Linked DNA regions of Luteolibacter flavescens. The protein of the gene in region 1 binds, or shares a complex with, the protein of each later gene. Links are inferred from orthologs where the notes say so. Each region holds a gene or a part of one and is shown in the gene's direction. Other genes may lie near its edges.

Region 1 (5,198 bases):
TCACATAGCCGCCACCCCACAGGTAGTGGAAGGCATTGTCCACGCTCACCTGGCCGATGCCATACTGGTCGGCCAGCTCGATGCAGCGCTCGATCGCCCGGTAGGCGACGCTTTGGCCCAGTTTGCGGTGGGCATTCCACGTCTCGGATCCGGCGAAGCGAGATGGGACGACCTCGATCTCCGCTCCCGGGACACAGCCGCCGGTGGCGCTGCCGAAGAGGTGGTCGAGGTGCAGCGCCTTCAGCGCGTGGTGCGTGCGGATGCCGTGGCGGGCCGCTTCCGCTGCCAGCTTCGCGCCCTCGGCCGCCTCGTCGGCGGTGAATCCACGGGAGCGGTAGGCGGCCTCGACCAGGCTGTCGTGGGCTGCGCGGGAGACGGTCAGGAATTCGGAGAGCACTGCGGTGGACATACTTGCGGGCCGAAATTAAGCGACAGGTTGTCAGACAACTCAAGCCTCGATTGTGACTCGGGCCGCGTAGCAGGACCGGATGACACGTTAGATTGCCCCGCCTTGGTTCCGGCGGAAATTGCACCGAACGCAAATTTATAAAGAAACCTTAAAGTTCACAAAACTCAACAGGTGGTGTATAAAATTTATACGAACCACAATATGTAGAGCAAATCGGACCGGGTGCTTTCCCGCGGGGATTTCCCGGATACGCTGGCCGATGTCCGGAATCCCTCCCGGGCTGAACCTCCAACCCGCTTCTGTCGCATGTATTTAAAGTCCCTCGACATCCACGGCTTCAAGTCCTTCGCGGACAAGACGAAGATCGAGTTCCACAAGGGCGTGACCGGCATCGTCGGCCCGAATGGCTGCGGGAAGTCGAACGTGGTGGACGCCATCCGCTGGGTGCTGGGGGAAACATCGGCGAAGGCCCTGCGCGGCGGTGAAATGGCCGACGTCATCTTCAATGGCACCGAGCGCCGCAAGCCGCTGGGCATGGCCGAGGTGACGCTGACCATGGCGGACTGCGAGGAGGCGCTGAAGGTGGACTACAACGAGGTCTCGCTGACCCGCCGCGTCTTCCGCGACGGCAAGTCGGAGTACCGCATCAATGGCACGCTCTGCCGCCTGAAGGACATCCATGACCTGCTCATGGACACGGGCATCGGGCGGACGGCCTACTCGATCATGGCGCAGGGCCAGATCGACCAGATCCTCTCGTCGAAGCCGGAAGAGCGCCGCATGGTCTTCGAGGAAGCCGCGGGCATCACGAAGTACAAGCGCGAGAAGAAGGAGGCGCTGCGGAAGCTGGAATTCACCGAGGCCAACCTGCTGCGCGTGTCCGACGTGCTGGCCGAGCAGGAGCGCCGCATGAACTCGCTGAAGCGCCAGGTCGCCAAGGCCCGCCGCTACCAGGCTCTCGCCGGCGACGTGCGCATCCTGGACACCCACCTGGGCCACAAGCGCTTCGTGGAGATGTCCGCCGAGCGCGACGAGCTGAAGACCTCGATCCGCTCGCTGGAGGTGCAGGAATTCGAGCTCGAGCGCCAGATGGCCCCGAAGGAGGAGGCCGTGGCCGACGCCCGGCTGAATGCCCGCAATTTCGAAGGAGAACTCGCCGACCTCCGCCAGCAGCTCAACTCGCACCGCAACGCCCTCTCGGCCGCGCAAGGCCGCGTCGCCTTCAACGAAGAGCGCAAGGCCGAGCTGGAGAGCCGCATTTTCCAGAACCGCGAGGAAATCGAGACGACCCGCGAGAAGCTCGCCCAGCAGGAATTCGACGTCGTGGCGGCGAATGAAACGCTGGAGCAGCTCGCCCGCCGCATCGCCGAGCAGGAGATCCAGCTCGGCGATCAGGAGGAGCGCACGATGATGGCCCGTGGCGATCGCGAGCAGATCGAGGCGCAGCTCCGCGAGGCCCGTGCCGAGGCAAACCGCGCCCAGACGATCATCGCATCCACGCAGGCCCGCATCGAAAGCTCGCTCGCGCAGCTTGAGACCAGCCGCGAGCGCGCCCGCATGCTGGCGGATGAGGAGCAACGCCTGAACCTCGAGGCCGAGGAGGCGAACGAGCAGCGCAACCGCATCGTGGTGGAGCTGGAGGAACACTCCGCACGCACCGGCGAGCTAGAGGAGGCTTTCCAAAAGGCCGAGCGCACCTATCAGCACACCCGCGGAGACCTCGACGCCTCGCGCACCGCGGCGACCGAGGCAAACAAGATCCTCGCCCAGCGCGACTCACGTCTGAAAGTGGTGCGACAGCTCGTGGCGAGCGGCGAAGGTTTCCAAAAGGGCACGCGGAAGGTGCTCGATGGCCTTGACGATGCGGAGCGCTTCAAGCCCGGCATCCATGGCGTGCTCGCCGGATTCATCGAGGCGGACCGCTCTTGCGCCCGTGCGATCGAGACCGCCTTGGGCAAGCACCTTCAGGCCGTCTTGGTGGCCGATGAGAAGCTCGCGGATGCGATTATCTCGCGCCTCACCGAGAAGCGGCTCGGCGTGGCCGCCATCTTGCCGGAGACCTTCGTCGGTCACTCGGTCAGCACCCAGATGGAAGCCGTGCCCGAGGGCGCGGTCGGCTGGGCGCTCGACAAGGTGAAGTCCGACCCGCGCGTGTCCCGCGTGATTGAAAAGCTCCTTGAGAAGGTGCTCATCGTGCCGAATTACGCGACCGCGATGCGCCTGCGCTCGTCGCTCGCCGATGTGACGATGGTCACGCAGGCCGGCGAGCTGATCGGTGCCGAGGGCGTGATTCACGGCGGCGACGCGGGCGAGGGGAATGTCTCCGTGCTGGAGCTTCAGAATGAAGTGCGCGACTTGGAGACAGAAGTCGCCGGGCTGGTGCAGGCCGAGGAAGCGGCCCGCCAGCGCGTCACGGATCTGGAGGGCTCGCTGGGCCGGCTTCAGGAGGAAATGGAAGTCTGCCGCGAGCGCATCCAGCGCCACAAGGTGGAGCTTTCCACGCTGCAGGGACAGCTCACGCTCGCCTCGCGCGAGGTGGAGAGCGTGCAGACGAAGATCGAGAACGTGCAGTGGGAACGCGGCGAACTCGACAGCCGCGAGCAGGCCGCGAACGACAGCCGCAGCGGATTGGAGAGCGAGCTGGCCATGGCGCGCGAGCGTCTGGAAGGCCACGAGGAAGACCAGCGCCGCCTGCAATCGCAGGTCGAGGGTTCCCAGCGCGACGAGGCCGAGCTGGCGCAGGCGCTGAATGAACTGCGGACCTCTCTGGCCGTGGAACGCCAGGCGAAGCACGCCGCCGAGGCCCAGCAGCAGCCGATGGAGGCACGCCTGAGCGAGCTGCGCGAACTTTCCATCCGCCGCGAGACGGAGATCGAGTCCTTTGTCCAGCGCATCGAATCCGCCGCCGCGGAGAACGCCCGGCTGTCCGAAGAAGTCGAGACGCACCAGGCCGAGGCCGAGGACCTCGCCATGGAGATCGAGTCCCGCGCGAGCCGTCGCAATGAACTTCTCGAAGTGATCGACCGCGCGGAAGCCGAGCTTTCCGAAGTGCGGAAGCGTCTTGCGAAAGCTTCCGAGCAACGCGGTCGCGAGGAGGTCTCGATCACGAAGATCGAGCTTCGCCTCGAAAGCCTCGTCACCTCCATTCTGGAGCGCCATCAGGTGGAGCTCTCCACCTTCGAGCCCGACGCGCACGCTCTGCTTTCCTGCATCGCCTCGCAAAAGGCGCAGCAGTCGCGCGGCGGACGCCAAAGCTTCGTGGAGAATGAAGACGGCGAGGAGGAAGAGCAGCCGATCGTGGTGGTGGATGCCTCGAAGGACAGCGACGAGATGGAGCTGCCGCCGCAGATGACCGGCGAGCCGGACTGGGGATTCGTCGAGGCCATCGTCGGCGACCTCAAGCGCCGCCTCGACGGCATGGGCCCGGTCAACGTGGACGCCATCGAGGAGTATGAAGAACTCGAGGAGCGCTACAACGAGGTGCGCTCGAACTACGACGACCTCGTGAGTTCGAAGGCGAATCTGATCGAGGTGATCGAGAAGATCAACGAGGAGACCCAGCGCCGCTTCGCCGAGACCTTCGCGCAGGTGAAGATCAATTTCCGCGACATGTTCAAGGAGCTCTTCGGCGAGAAGGGCCAGGCCGACCTATTGCTGCAGGACGAGAACGACCCGCTCGAGTCCGGCATCGAGGTGATTGCAAAGCCGCCCGGCAAGAAGCTCCAGAGCATCTCGCTGCTCTCCGGTGGCGAGCGCTCGATGACCGCGGTGGCGCTGCTCTTCTCGATCTACATGATCAAGCCGAGCCCCTTCTGCGTGCTGGACGAGCTGGATGCTCCGCTCGACGAGTCGAACATCAACCGCTTCGTCAAGGTGCTGGACCGCTTCATCGACAACAGCCAGTTCATCATCGTCACCCACTCGAAGCGCACCATGGCACGCGCCGATGTGATGTATGGCGTGACGATGGAGGAATTCGGCGTGTCGAAGCCGGTGGGCATGCGCCTCACCAATGCCGACGACATGGCAAGCAAGGGCGAGGCGAAGACGGCCGCCCAGAAGGCCGCCCTGAGACTCGACGCGTAAGGGCAGGGGAGAACAAGGCAGCGATACTTTCCAACGATTCTTCCGACAGAAGAGGGATGAGGGACGGAGGGTGAACCCGGGTGGGTCTCGCTTTCCGTCCCTCGATTTTTGGAAGCGAAAGCGCTGGGAGCGCGCGGCCACTGGCCCGCTTGGCAGGTAGGCGAACCTAGGGAAAGAGCCGCCTTCATGGAGAGGCATCCGGAAAAGCACGCTCATCCCGTGCTTCGCCCACCGTCCAAGCGAGCCGGTGGCACGCGCTCCCAGGGGGCTGGCACCGCGGGAGGCGGCTTTCATCCATGCTTCTCACCGTTGGAACTTCTCACTTCCCACTTGGCACTTCCCGTTCCGCGCCTACCACTCCCGGCATGGCGAAGGTGCTGGTGGGACTTTCCGGCGGGGTGGACAGCTCCGCCGCGGCGGCGCTCTTGATCGAGCAGGGGCACGAGGTCGCGGGGGCATTCATGAAAAACTGGGTGAATGCCGAGGGCATCCCGGGAGATTGCCCGTGGGAGAGCGATCTGGAGGATGCGCTGGCCGTGGCCCGCTCGCTGGGCATCGAGTTCCGCGTCATCGACCTCATCGACCAGTACAAGGAACGCATCGTCGACTACCTCGTGGAAGGCTACCGCAGCGGCATCACGCCGAATCCGGACGTGTGGTGCAACCGGGAGATGAAATTCGGCGTCTTCCTCGACTATGCGCT
Region 2 (3,312 bases), on another replicon or contig:
ACGTCCGGCAGAAGCGACGCGAGCGATACCTTCGTGAATTCAGCTCTTCCCGAAACTTCCGGTTTGTTCCCGCCGGTCACCCTCAGATCCTTGAGGACCACCTTGCCATCCTCGCTCTTGAACTTGCCCTCCTTGATCAGGAGGCCGCCGCGGCTGACCTCCATGACCAGATGCTCGATGGTCAGATTCTTCAGCCAGTTCTGGGAAAACTTGCCCCCTTTGAATTCCAAGCGCCAGCCTTCGGACGACCGGATGGCGACCATGCGGCTTTTCTCGATCATGCCAGGGGCCCGCAGCGAGTAGCCCCAACTGACCGACGCCTCATCCACCTCCACAGAGGAAAACTCGAAACCGGGCCAATCGCGGAAAATCACCTCGCCGAATTTCTTGGCCTGCTCCGGCGAGTCCGCTCCGGCCTTGACCTTCAGTTCCATGACCTTGGCTTGCAGGGTGCCCGCTTGCCACGGCCCGCTCATCCCGGCCAAAAGCGGCATCTTGAAGCGGACATTCCCTGCATCAAGGCTGTGGAAAAAGCTGTTCTCCCCCCCTTCCACGGTCACCCGCTGGATCACGGCCTCACCGCTGCTCCGGTGATAATTCACGATCTTCGCCTCGCTGGCCGACAGGCCATCCCTTAGTCCGCCACCGAGCGATTCCACGAAGCTCTCGGACTTGACCCGCTTCACCAGCCAGACACCGAAGATGGCCGAGGCCACCAGCAGCGCGATCGCGACCTTCAGCCCGATGCGCGTGAGGTGGTTGATCGTCATCGCCCAGCCACCGCAACCCGAGATCGAATGACGGAGTTGGAACCAGAACCCCTGGCTTGCGATCCACTGGCTCAGCTTCTGATTGAACGAATGCGTTTGGTCCGCCTCCATGATAAATCCCGCGGGGAGGGCCGGATTACAACGACGCAGGCTCCGGCATGCGAGCGCAAATTTCCCCTCGCCCGCCGCGGGGCGATCCCCTACCTGTCCGGCCGTGGAAGGCACCGACTACAAGGTCAAACTGGACATCTTCGAGGGACCCCTCGACCTGCTTCTTTACCTCATCAAGAAAGACGAGGTCGATATCCATAACATTTCGATCTCCCGCATCACCAGCCAGTATCTCGACTACATCGAGACCTTCCGCATGCTGAATATCGATCTCGCTGCCGAGTTCATCCTGATGGCGGCGAACCTGATGTATCTGAAAAGCCGCACGCTGCTGCCCCGCCAGGACCAGCCACCGGAAGAGGATGCGGAGGAGGACGATCCGCGTTGGGAGCTGATCCGCCAGCTCATCGAATACAAGAAATTCAAGGACGCGGCCGGCTTCCTCAGCCTGAAGGAAGTCGAGCAGGAAGGCTCCTTCGCCTATCAACCGGAGAAGCCGGATCTCCCGGAAGAGCCGCCAGTCGGGCTCGCCGAGGTCTCCATCTTCGACCTGATCCGCGCCTTCCAGAACGTGCTGAAGCGCTTCGAGGAATCGCACGATCTCGGAGACATCGTCGATGACCGCTACACCGTGGCTGACAAGATCGAGATGCTGCTCTTCCGCTTCGTGCCGGGGCAAGCGGCGCGCTTCGACTCGCTTTTCGAGACCGCGACCACGAAGGCAGAGGTCATTGTCACCTTCCTCGCCGTGCTGGAACTGATGAAAATGAACCAGTTCATTCTCCGCCAAACCCACCTGCTGGGTGAGATCGAGATCGAGCGACGGATTCACACCGCCGCCCACGTCGAGGCCGGGGAAGAGGAGCGACTCGAGGAGTCGGAAGCCTGACCCTCGTCAGCCTTCCACCACCCGCACTTCTTCGGCCTGAACGATACGGCGGACACCGTCGGCGGTGCGGATGAGCAATTCGCCTCCATCACCGATCCCGACCGCATTTCCTGTCACAATACCGTCGGCGCAGGTGAGTCGCACGGTCTTGCCGGTCAGCGCGCAACGCTCACGGAAATTCCGTAGCAATTCATCGAAGTCCTTTCCGATCTTCGACTGCCAAACCGGAAGCCGCTCCAAGATCGAAGCCAGCACCGGCGGCAGCCCGGGTGCCTCGCCGCATTCGAGCGCTAGAGAGGTGGCGCTGCTTTCCAAGGCATCCGGGAACGCTGTCACGCCGACATTGATGCCAATGCCGACGACCACGAAATCGTCGCCCGCCTCGACAAGGATGCCTGCGATTTTCTTCCCGCCGATCCACACGTCATTCGGCCACTTCACCTCGGCGGAGACGCCATGGCGATCCAGCCCCTCGGCCACGGCAAGTCCCGCCGCCAGCGAAAGCCGTGGCCACAGGGCTTTCGGCTCGGATGGGCGCAGAAGCACGGAAAACGCGAGACCCTCACCCGGCGGACAGACCCACGCCGCCCCGCGACGTCCCCTGCCCGCTTCCTGGCGCTCCGCGACGATCACCAGCCCTGCCCTCGCACCAGTCTGGGCTGCGGCCCGGATGTCGTCATTCGTCGAGCCGGTGACTTCCCGGAAATCGAGGCGATAGCCCGCAGGCAGCTCGGCATGGTCCCAGACGCTGCTCATTCCCGTTTCACGAAATCCAAGGCCAGATCGAGAGCCCGCGCCGAATGGGTGATCGCACCCACCGAAATGAAATCCACGCCGGTCTCGGCGATACCAGCTACAGTCTCGAGATTCACGCCACCGCTCGCCTCCAGCTTTGGGGAAGCCTTGTCTCCCCGCAGTTCGACGGCGCGGCGGAGTTCAGCCAGCGACATGTTATCGAGGAGAATGTGATCGACGTATTCCATTCCGAGGAAGGCTTCGACCTGGGTGAGATTGTCCGCTTCCAGTTCAACTTCCACGTCGGGATGATCCGCCTTGAGGTTGGCGATGGCCTGCTGGAGCTCTTCCACGCGACCCTCTGCCACGAGGTGGTTGTCCTTCACCATGACACGGTCGTAGAGGCCCATGCGATGGTTCACTCCACCGCCGTGGGTCACAGCCAGCTTGTCCAGACGGCGCCACCCCGGGATGGTCTTCCGCGTGTCCAGGATGTTGGCATTCGTCCCCTTCACGGCATCCACATATTGCCGGGTTGCGCTGGCGACACCGCTCATGCGCTGGAGGAAATTGAGCACGGTCCGCTCGGCGGTGAGCAGGCTGCGGGCCGGGCCCTCGAGCTTGATGAGGTAGGCTCCGCTGGAAATGCGGCTGCCATCCTCCACCAATAGCGTCACCTCGATGGACGTGTCCACTTGGCGGAGCACCTCGAGTGCCACATCCCCGCCGGAAAGCACCCCGGATTCACGTGCAACGATGAAGCCGGTCGCGCGGCGTTCAGCCGGAACGAAATACCGCGAGGTCAGA

Evidence for each region. Proteins that work in one complex are often made in the same cells at the same time.
Region 2: the proteins of smc (region 1) and OKA04_RS02800 are in contact, whole or in part, in a crystal structure (PDB 3ZGX), measured with the Bacillus subtilis proteins. The link is inferred for Luteolibacter flavescens from one-to-one orthologs.

What each region holds. Positions count from the first base shown.
Region 1 is NZ_JAPDDS010000011.1:97,842-103,039, reverse strand. Bases 369-4,695 are described here. They hold smc (chromosome segregation protein SMC), read left to right. Parts: upstream 369-715; coding sequence 716-4,495; downstream 4,496-4,695. Other genes in these bases: OKA04_RS18090 (Ldh family oxidoreductase), read right to left, coding at 369-409. In the rest of the region: more of OKA04_RS18090, read right to left, coding at 1-368; tRNA 2-thiouridine(34) synthase MnmA, read left to right, coding at 4,861-5,198. UniProt on the Bacillus subtilis protein: Required for chromosome condensation and partitioning.
Region 2 is NZ_JAPDDS010000001.1:678,773-682,084, forward strand. What follows is about bases 1-2,877. They hold OKA04_RS02800 (segregation and condensation protein A), read left to right. Parts: upstream 1-984; coding sequence 985-1,770; downstream 1,771-2,877. Other genes in these bases: OKA04_RS02795 (AsmA family protein), read right to left, coding at 1-881; OKA04_RS02805 (biotin--[acetyl-CoA-carboxylase] ligase), read right to left, coding at 1,777-2,526; nadC (carboxylating nicotinate-nucleotide diphosphorylase), read right to left, coding at 2,523-2,877. Also shown: more of nadC, read right to left, coding at 2,878-3,312. UniProt on the Bacillus subtilis protein: Participates in chromosomal partition during cell division. May act via the formation of a condensin-like complex containing Smc and ScpB that pull DNA away from mid-cell into both cell halves.